DNA from 3 places in the Mesorhizobium sp. P2_F8 genome. Region 1 is predicted to be linked to each of the others. Evidence: predicted binding sites of a transcription regulator. Region 1 holds the regulator's gene; each other region holds the start of a gene.
What was found. Region 1 encodes LexA, which represses DNA repair genes until DNA is damaged. Its sites were predicted from a motif close to TGTTCNNNNTGTGTTCNG; they were not measured.

Region 1 (3,272 bases):
GTCATCTCAGGCGTCGTCGTTGCCGCAGAGCGCAGCTTCATCATGCTGGCGGTGATGCTGATTGCCGTGCTGTTCGATCGGGCGGCGCTGACCATGCGCAACCTGGCGATCTCGGCGATCGCGGTCATTGCGGTGTCGCCGCATGAAGTGGTCGGCCCAAGTTTCCAGATGTCGTTCGCGGCGACCGCGGCGCTGGTCGGTGCCTATGCCGGCTGGTCTGATCATCGTTCGGCGAAAACGAAACCGCCGCCGCCACGGCGATCTCTGCCTGGCTTTCTCACGCGAAAATTCTTGTTGGCGATGGGGGGCCTTGCCATGACCTCCATCATCGCCGGCAGCGCTACGGCGCTGTTTGCCATCTGGCATTTTCAGCGGGTGTCGCCGCTCAGCCTGTTCGCCAATCTCGCCATCATGCCAATCGTCTCGCTGGTTGTGATGCCTTTCGCCGTCCTCAGTGCGCTGGCGATGCCCTTTGGCGCCGATGGCCCCTTTCTTTACGTGATGGGCAAAGGCCTGACGGTGATGATCGCCATGTCCGGATGGATTTCCGAGCGCTCGCCGGTCGACGCGGTCGGGTTGATTTCGCAGCAGTCCGTCCTGCTGGTGGCGATTGCCTTGGTCATTGCGACGGTGGCGACGACATGGCTGCGGCTCGCAGCCCTTCCGTTCGCGCTTGCGGGCCTGTTGACCGTCTCGGACACGCCCGCACCGGACGTGCTGATCTCTGAGGACGCCAGGCTGGTTGCGCTGCCGATCGGGGCTGGCGAACTCGCCGTCAGCCGGGCACGCCCGAACGAATTCACGGTCGACAACTGGAAACGCGCGCTGACATCCGAGACCATCGTCATGCCGGAGGTGTTCAGCAAAGAAGACGGGCAATTCGAGATAGCCGATGCCGCCGAGCTGCCGTCGGGCGCGCCTTTCTATTGCACATCGGGCGTTTGCCTCGCCAAGCATCCGTCCGGTGCGATCATCGCGCATGTCGAAGACCGAAAGGACGCCTGGATGGCCTGCGGCTTCGCCGACCTGATCGTCATCAATGACGCCACGGCCTATGACCCCTGTCACAATCCACTTGTGCTCGTCATCACCAAGCGACAACTGGCCCGCAAGGGTAGTGCGGCCGTCTTCTTCGATCGCCAATCGGCGACCACGCCTGCGACGATCAGCTTCGCGGTGGACGGGTCATACCGGCCCTGGCACACGCAGCGCAAGTTTTCGCGCGAGGCGAGGGGCCTGCCACCCTACCGCAAACCCGAAAAGCCGGTCGCAAGCCCTGCTCAGTAGCGCCTGATCAGCCCGACGAGCTTGCCTTGCACCTTGACCCTGTCCGGTCCGAAAATGCGGGTTTCATAGGCCGGGTTGGCGGCTTCGAGAGCAATCGAGGCACCCTTGCGGCGGAACCGCTTCAGCGTCGCTTCCTCTTCATCCACCAGCGCCACGATGATCTCACCCGGGCTGGCTGTATCGGCATTGCGGATGATGACAGTATCGCCGTCGAAGATGCCGGCCTCGATCATCGAGTCGCCCTTGACCTCCAGGGCATAGTGTTCGCCGCCCATGATCATGTCCGGCGGCACCGAGATCGAATGCGTCTGGTGCTGGATGGCGTCGATCGGCACACCGGCCGCGATGCGTCCCATGACCGGGATCGACACGGCGGAGACCACGTCGTCGTCATTGCCGGCCGAAGGCATCCGCGAAGACGCAGGCTTGAGTTGCCGGCCAAGGCCGCCTTGACCGAGGCTGCCCTGGATGACGCTTGGCGAGAACTTCTTTGCCGCGTTGAGGCCTGGCGCGATCGAATCCGGCAGCCGCAGCACTTCCAACGCGCGCGCCCGATTGGGCAGGCGGCGAATGAAGCCGCGCTCCTCCAGCGCCGTGATCAGCCGGTGTATGCCGGATTTGGAGGCAAGGTCGAGCGCTTCCTTCATCTCGTCGAAGGATGGCGGAATGCCGCTTTCCTTGAGCCGTTCATGGATGAACATCAGCAGTTCATGTTGTTTGCGCGTCAGCATGGCAGCCCCCAGGTTACCCAAAACCAGAATCGGAAAAACAAACCCAGAACAAACACTATCTGTTCCAGTTGTGTTCCGCAACCGTTTAAAGTTTAATGAACTTGTTAAGGCGGCTGAAATTATTTGGCGCCCCGGCAGTCGTCGCGATCGACGCATGCCTGCCACCGCCGAGCGCTTGGTTGGATTGAAATTGCTATGGTTAATGGCCTGCGGCCCACCCTGTGTCGGGCTTGGCCTCGGCTAACGCTGGAGCTCGACAAGGGGGCTCGGTTCACTTCACCGGTCGTGGCTCCCGTGAACGAAAGGGAGCCAAAATGCCAACTTTGGCGGAGGAATTGCCCATATCGTTCCTCGTCGCATTACCGCTTTTTTGTGTTGCCGTCGCCCGCATGGACATAGACATGCAGCGTGTAGCCGATGTGGGCAACCATCAGGGTTTTCGCGCGCTCGATGTCACGATCCAGCGCCGCTTCCATGAGCGCGGTGTGATGTTCGATCGCGATGGCCTGGCGCAACGCCTCCATGGCCTCTTCGTAGCCATGCTGGAGACCGGCGGCCGCCCGCAAGGTTGGCGCCAGGCCAAGAAAGCGGTGATGGCGACGCAACTGATCCGCGATCGTGGAGTGGAAGGTCAGCAGCCAGGGGGATGTTGCCGCGCTGAGCAATGCCGCGTGGAAAGCCTCGTGCTTTTCATCCCATTCGTCGACCACTTCGTCGGACGGGTCGTCGACCGCGGTCCTGCTACGCGACAGCCTGTAATGGGCGGCAACGACGGCGTCCTCCCATTCACGGCCGCCTTTCTCGATCGATTCCTGGAGCAGAGGCAGTTCAACCACCAATCTGGCGCGTGACAGATCTTCCAACTCGTTGCGCGAGACCGCGGCGACGGCAAAGCCGCGATTGCTGATGGCGGTCACCAGGCGTTCTGCCTCCAACCGCGAGAGCGCCTCGCGCAGCGGTGTCCAGCCGATGCCGTAGCTGTTGCGCAACGCGCTGAGCTTGAGCGGCGCGCCGGGCTTCAGACGGGTGGTGAGGATATCGCGGCGCAGCAGCCTGTAGGCTGCTTCTGTCTTCGAGAATTGCTCGTCGTCCAGCATTGCCGACCATCCGTACCAATTGGTCGAGTGATTATATATGAAATCCTTCCATTGCGTAAATTATATATAATGTTTGACAACACCCAAGGGACTGCCCATGATCGCCAACGGTTTCACCTGATATGTTCATCTGAGCCCATGCGCGGGGATAGTCGAC
Region 2 (3,272 bases), on a different contig from region 1:
GCGTGCCGTGTAGCCGACATTGTCGAGGTCGTTATGCTTGCCGCCGGCGCGAACGCTCTTCTGCGCGGTCGAGGCGCGCGAATAGGGCCGCTTCTCCAGGCCGGTGAAGACGTTCTTGAACTGCACCATGCCGGCGTTGGTGAACATCAGCGTCGGATCGTTGCGCGGCACCAGCGGGCTCGACGCGACGATCTCGTGACCCTCCTTGCGGAAGTAGTCGAGAAAAGTCGACCGGATCTCGTTCACGCCACTCATGAATGCTGCCTTTTCGAGAAAACCGCCGGCAAACCGGCGGAAAATGGGCTCTGGGTCTCAAAGAGCGTCGCGCTGAAAACGGATTCAGTCGACGCGCTTCAAGTTCTTGCTTCCATGCATGTCGCTGTCCCAAAGCCGCTGCGCACTTTTGGGGCGACATCCATAAGAAAATAGACTTGGCCTTTTAGCGGTCGCACCGCACCCTGTCCAGAAACACGGAATTGGTCCAAATCGCGCGCTTGCCGACCCATCAGCGCCGGCCGCAAAACGAAAAACCGCCGGCTCGAAAGCCGGCGGTTTGGAACGCAAAAACACTGAACTCAATTACATAAGCTTGAGATAATAGAACAGGATTATGGCCGATCTTCGGCCGGCATCCTGTGCACGAAGTTGTCACATCGCGCCGGATTCCTCCTCGAAGCCGTCGTCGCCGCTCTCCGCGCCGCCATTCTCGAGGAATTTCTCGGCGATCAACCCGGCATTCTGCCTGAGCGCCAGTTCGATCTCGCGCGCCGTGTCGGGATTGTCGCGCAGGAACAGCTTGGCATTCTCGCGGCCCTGGCCGAGACGCTGCGAATTGTAGGAGAACCAGGCGCCCGACTTCTCGACCACGCCGGCCTTGACGCCGAGGTCGACCAGTTCGCCGGTCTTGGACACCCCCTCGCCATACATGATGTCGAACTCGACCACCTTGAAGGGCGGCGCCAGCTTGTTCTTGACCACCTTGACGCGGGTCTGGTTGCCGACGACCTCGTCGCGGTCCTTGACCGAGCCGATGCGGCGGATGTCGAGGCGGACCGAGGCGTAGAATTTCAGCGCGTTGCCGCCCGTCGTGGTCTCGGGCGAACCGAACATGACGCCGATCTTCATGCGGATCTGGTTGATGAAGATGACCATGGTGTTGGAGCGCGAGATCGAGGCGGTCAGCTTGCGCAGCGCCTGGCTCATCAGGCGGGCCTGCAGGCCGGGCAGCGAATCGCCCATCTCGCCTTCGATTTCGGCGCGTGGCGTCAGCGCCGCGACCGAATCGACCACCAGCACGTCGATGGCACCGGAGCGCACCAGCGTGTCGCAGATTTCCAGCGCCTGCTCACCCGTGTCGGGCTGCGAGATCAGAAGGTTTTCCAGATCGACGCCAAGCTTGCGGGCATAGACCGGATCGAGCGCATGCTCGGCATCGACGAAGGCGCAGATGCCGCCCTTCTTCTGGGCCTCGGCCACGGTGTGCAGCGCCAGCGTCGTCTTGCCCGAGCTTTCCGGCCCGTAGATCTCGACGATGCGGCCGCGCGGCAGGCCACCGACGCCAAGCGCGATGTCGAGGCCGAGCGAGCCGGTCGGCACGGTTTCGATCTCGACGACCTGCTCGTTCGCGCCGAGCCGCATGATCGAGCCCTTGCCGAAAGCCCGCTCGATTTGCGACAGCGCCGCATCCAGAGCCTTTGATTTGTCCACCGCTTTGTCCTCTACCAGCCGCAAAGAATTCTGAGCCATGATACATCACCCCTTGGTCGTCAATGAAGGCCGGACAATCCGTAATCCCTGCCTATTTGTACCTTTTTTGTTCTCGTTTGGCAAGAGGGTTCAAGTATCTGAAAGGCAATCAATTTCCGGATTTGTTCTTTTTTTGTCCCGAGAATCACATCAGGAGCGCACCTCGCATTGGGCCAGACCGCATAGTCGTTTCGATCTGCCGAATCGCCTGCCTGCATGCGAAGCTTCGTCACGCAGCCTAGCGCTTGTGCGGCTGGAATAACAAAGGTCATATCGCCGGCATGGTGAAATCTCCAAGAATCCTGGCCGTGGGCGGCGCCCATATCGACCGGCGTGGCCAGGTGTCCGGCGCCTACGTGCCGGCCGCATCCAATCCCGGCACGATGCGCGAGGATGTCGGCGGCGGCGTCTTCAATGCCTTGCGCACTGCGGTCCGGCGCGGCGCCTCCGCCTCGCTGCTGTCGGTGCGCGGTGGCGACGCTGCCGCCGATACGGTTTCACGGGCCATCGCCGAAGCCGGGATTGCCGACCTGTCGGCGGTGTTCCTCGATCGCACGACGCCAAGCTATACGGCGCTGATCGACAGCGAGGGCGAGCTGATCGTCGGCTTTGCCGACATGGCGCTCTATGAGCTGGCGTTTCCCAAGCAGGTCAGACGCTCCAAGGTGCGCGAGGTACTCGCTGCCGCCGATGCTGTCTTCTGCGACGCCAATTTGCCGACGGTGGCAGTGGAGAGGCTCGTGGCACTCGCCGCCGGCAAACCCGTCTTCGCCATTGCCATTTCGCCGGCCAAGATCGTGCGCCTGAGGCCGGTGCTCGGCAATCTGGCCGTCGTCTTCATGAACCAGCGCGAGGCGGTCGCACTTGCCGGCCTGGACAGTGCGGCCTCGGGGTACGACATCGTCGACGGGCTGAAACGCGCAGGGCTCAAAAGCGGCGTGGTGACAGCGGGCGGCGCTCCCATGCTGGGCTTCGATGAAGCGGGCACCTTCTCGATCCTGCCGCCGACGCCAAGAAAGGTCGCCGACGTCACCGGCGCCGGCGATGCGCTGGCGGGGGCAACGGTCGCTGCCTCGCTGCGCGGCATGCCGTTGCGCGCGGCCCTGCGCGAAGGCATTGCCGCGGCGACGCTGGCCATCGAAAGCGCCGACGCCGTTCCCGATTTCACCGCTGCTGATTTCACCGAGGCACTGGCTCTTGTGCCGGATGCGCAGGAAGTGGCATGAGACCGGCCAGTTCATAGTGCCGGAGTGTTTCCGCGCGTCCAAGTGGAGGCGCATCGCTGCGGATTGGAGATCAGGATGACACCAGAAACCGCCCGTCCCTTCATCGATATCCATGCGCCGGTTGCACAGGCCTTGGCCGCCGGGCGGCCGGTGGTGGCGCTGGAAAGCACCATCATCACCCATGGCATGCCCTACCCCGACAATGGCGCCATGGCGGCCGATGTTGAAAAGATCATCAGCGACGGCGGCGCCGTGCCGGCGACGATCGCCGTGGTTGGCGGCCGCATCAAGATCGGGCTT
Region 3 (3,272 bases), 350 kb from region 1:
GGCAAGGCCGCTCATTGTTTCGTCTCCGTCCGTTTCATTGTTCAGGCCGCGCGCAGCAACAGCAAAGGCGTGTTCGCGGCGGCCGGCCATCTTGGATTGCGCGACCCCAGCGAAAGCCTGCAGCCTGCGCCGGCCATGGCAACAGCGGGCATTGCCGTTCGGGCAAAACCGTCATGGACGATGCGCAGATGCGTGCCGCCGGAGACGGTGCGGGCGAGTGTGAAGGTGACAATGCTGTCGAGCGGGCTGTCGAGCCGAGCCTGCCGCCCGGCATCGCCTGGCTGCGGCCGCTCGCGCCAGGAATAGCGCAGCAGCCGTTCGGGCTCGGCGTCGATGATCTCGCATTCGATCGCCGCCTCTGGCCCGGCGAAGGCAAAACGGCTGCCGGTCTCAGGGCTGATGTCGTTCGGCATCATCCATGCGGCGAGCAGCTCGGGCACGGTCAGTGCGCGCCACACCTTTTCCGGCGGCTCCGGCAGGTCGCACTCAAACTCGATCGCGTCAGGCGCGGTGTTGGTGTCCGCGTGGCTTTGGTCTGTCATTGATCCCATGCTCTTCATTGATCCATGTCCTTCAAAACCGCCTTCAGCCTTTCGATGCGCTCCGGCCAGAAGGTCCGGTAGCGTTCGATCCAGGAGAGCAAGGGGGCAAGCCCTTGCGGGTCGGCGCGATAGTAGGCGTTGCGGCCCGCTCGCCGCTCGACCACCAAGCCAGCGCCGCGCAACACCGCCAGATGCTGGGAGACGGCGGGTTGCGACACCGTCATGCCGCTGCGCAATTCCGAGACGCTCATTTCGCCAGCGGCAAGCTGCTCAAAGACGGCGCGGCGCGTCGGGTCGGCAAGGGCGCGGAAAATCTCTGCTTCGATCATGACGAAAGCATAAGTCGATACTTATTGATTTGGCAAGCGCTGTTTTTACGAGTTTGCCGGAAGCCAGCGCCTCACCAGCCCGGCAGGTCCATCAAACGTCGCCTCGAAGATTGGCGACGCAAGCACGGCGTGGATGTGAAGCGTACCGGTGCCGACGTTCTTGAACCCGTGTTTCCTGTTCGCGGGAACAACGAGAGACTGGCCAGAGGTCAGGACGTTGTGCTCATCGTCGATCCACATCTCGGCCCTGCCGGCGATAACGGTCAGCACTTCCTCGACGGGATGCCAATGCGTTGGGGCACCTACCGTGGGCTCGACCCATTGCTCGAATATGCAAAGTTGCGATGCACCGTTGCTTGCCGACACATGCATACGCGTTCCCACACCTGCTCGCCATTGCTCGCGCGGCTGGTCCTCATGTGTGACGGAGTTCATTGATTGCCCCCGACCCATTCCCGATTTCATGGAAATTTCGGACCGGAACACTACATCTTGCTGACAAACATTGACAGAACGCCACGGGCGTCATAGAACGAAAAGGGAACAAAAACCTTGTGGGAAAAGCCAGCCATAGCAGGCGGCGATGGTCTGCAGCCTGTAAGGTGCTGCGACAAAAATTTGTTTCGGATGAGCGCGGAGAAATATCATGGCGGGTAGCGTCAACAAGGTCATTCTGGTCGGCAACCTCGGTGCAGATCCGGAAATCCGTCGCCTGAACTCGGGCGAGCCGGTCGTCAACATCCGCATTGCGACGTCGGAAAGCTGGCGCGACAAGAATTCCGGCGAGCGCAAGGAAAAGACCGAGTGGCACAACGTCGTCATCTTCAACGATCAGCTTGCCAAGGTGGCCGAGCAGTATCTGAAGAAGGGCATGAAGGTCTATGTCGAGGGCCAGTTGCAGACGCGCAAATGGCAGGACCAGACCGGCAACGACAAGTACACGACGGAAGTCGTGCTGCAGAAATTCCGCGGCGAGCTACAGATGCTCGACGCACGCGGTCAGGGTGAGGGCGGTCAGGTCGGCGGCTATGCCGGTGGCGGCAGCAGCCGTGGTTCCGATTTCGGCCAGTCCAGCCCGAGCGAAAGCTTCAATCGTGGTGGCGGCGCCAAGAGCGGCGGTGGCGGCGGTTCGTCGCGCGAACTGGACGACGAAATCCCGTTCTGAGGACAATCAGCCACCGGAGAGGCGGCAATGTCGCTGCAACCGCTGCTTGCCGCCCCTTCTCCGGTTCCCTGGCATGCCTTTGCGGCTTTCGCCGCGCTGGTGATAGGGGCCACGCAGCTGGCGCTGCCGAAGGGAACGCGGCGCCATCGCATCGCGGGCTATGTCTGGGCCGCGCTGATGCTGGTCATCGCCGTCTCGAGTTTCTGGATTCATCAGATCCGCCTCGTCGGCCCTTTCAGTCCGATCCATCTCCTGTCGATCCTGGTGCTGGTCACCGTACCGCTGGCGGTGTGGCACGCGCACAGTCATCGGGTCGCCAAGCATCGCAAGTCGATGATTGCGCTGTATGTCTTTGCGCAGGTCGGGGCCGGCATCTTCACGCTGTTGCCGGGCAGGGTCATGCACGATGTCGTCTTTGGCGTCGCGCGAGCCGGACCATGATCCTATTTAATCCTTGAGGCGGATGACCCCAAGTGGAAGGAATATCAGATGAAAGCACGTGTAAAGTGGGTGGAGGAGCGCACCTTCGTCGGCGAATCCGGCAGCGGCCACAAAGTAGTGCTGGGAACCGCGCTCGGACCGGAAGGCAAGACGCCAGGACCTAGCCCGATGGAACTGGTGCTGATCGGCACCGGCGGCTGTTCGGCCTATGATGTCGTGCATATCCTCGAAAAGGGGCGCGAGGCGATCGAGGATTGCGTGGTCGAGCTCGACGCCGACCGGGCCGAAACCGAGCCCAGGGTGTTCACCCGCATCCACATGCATTTCGTGGTCAAGGGCCGGTCGCTCTCCAGCGACAAAGTCAAACGGGCGATCCATCTTTCGATCGAAAAATACTGCTCAGCCTCCGCGATGCTGGCCAAGACCGCCACGATCACCCACGATTTCGAAGTCATCGATACAACGGCGAAGTAGGGCCGGCTTCGGCGGCTCGTCGCGAGCTATCCCGCCATCAGCGCCTTGATGCCGTCGGCGACGAACTGCACGGCAAGTGCGGCCAGGATGACGCCGAGCAGCCGGGTCAGGATCGAACGCCCGGTCTGGCCGAGGATGCGGTCGATACGTTCCGACAGCACGAACACCAAATAGGTGATGGCAAGGCAGACGAAGATGATGCCGACCAGCGCCGCCTGCGCGGCGAAGCCCTGGAATGAACTGGACAAAAGCACCGTCGCCGAAATGGCGCCGGGGCCGGCGATCAGCGGGATCGCCAGCGGGAAGGCGGCGATGTTGTGG

Region 2: recA (recombinase RecA) is a predicted target of LexA. The motif match lies at 1,870-1,887, and genes of this name have one in related genera.
Region 3: AC1DZP_RS16000 (single-stranded DNA-binding protein) is a predicted target of LexA. The motif match lies at 1,400-1,417, and genes of this name have one in related genera.

Annotation. Positions count from the first base shown of each region.
Region 1 is NZ_JBFUFB010000006.1:438,984-442,255, reverse strand. It holds gene AC1DZP_RS17760 (ComEC/Rec2 family competence protein) at 1-1,287, shown strand, start outside; gene lexA (transcriptional repressor LexA) at 1,281-2,018, opposite strand; gene AC1DZP_RS17750 (GntR family transcriptional regulator) at 2,378-3,115, opposite strand.
Region 2 is NZ_JBFUFB010000011.1:178,223-181,494, forward strand. It holds gene alaS (alanine--tRNA ligase) at 1-255, opposite strand, end outside; gene recA (recombinase RecA) at 649-1,746, opposite strand; gene AC1DZP_RS25980 (carbohydrate kinase family protein) at 2,028-2,972, shown strand; gene AC1DZP_RS25985 (pseudouridine-5'-phosphate glycosidase) at 3,048-3,272, shown strand, end outside.
Region 3 is NZ_JBFUFB010000006.1:84,589-87,860, reverse strand. It holds gene AC1DZP_RS16020 (ATP-dependent Clp protease proteolytic subunit) at 1-15, opposite strand, end outside; gene AC1DZP_RS16015 (SRPBCC family protein) at 42-542, opposite strand; gene AC1DZP_RS16010 (ArsR/SmtB family transcription factor) at 557-871, opposite strand; gene AC1DZP_RS16005 (cupin domain-containing protein) at 917-1,306, opposite strand; gene AC1DZP_RS16000 (single-stranded DNA-binding protein) at 1,518-2,036, shown strand; gene AC1DZP_RS15995 (DUF2306 domain-containing protein) at 2,064-2,477, shown strand; gene AC1DZP_RS15990 (OsmC family protein) at 2,526-2,951, shown strand; gene AC1DZP_RS15985 (MarC family protein) at 2,978-3,272, opposite strand, start outside.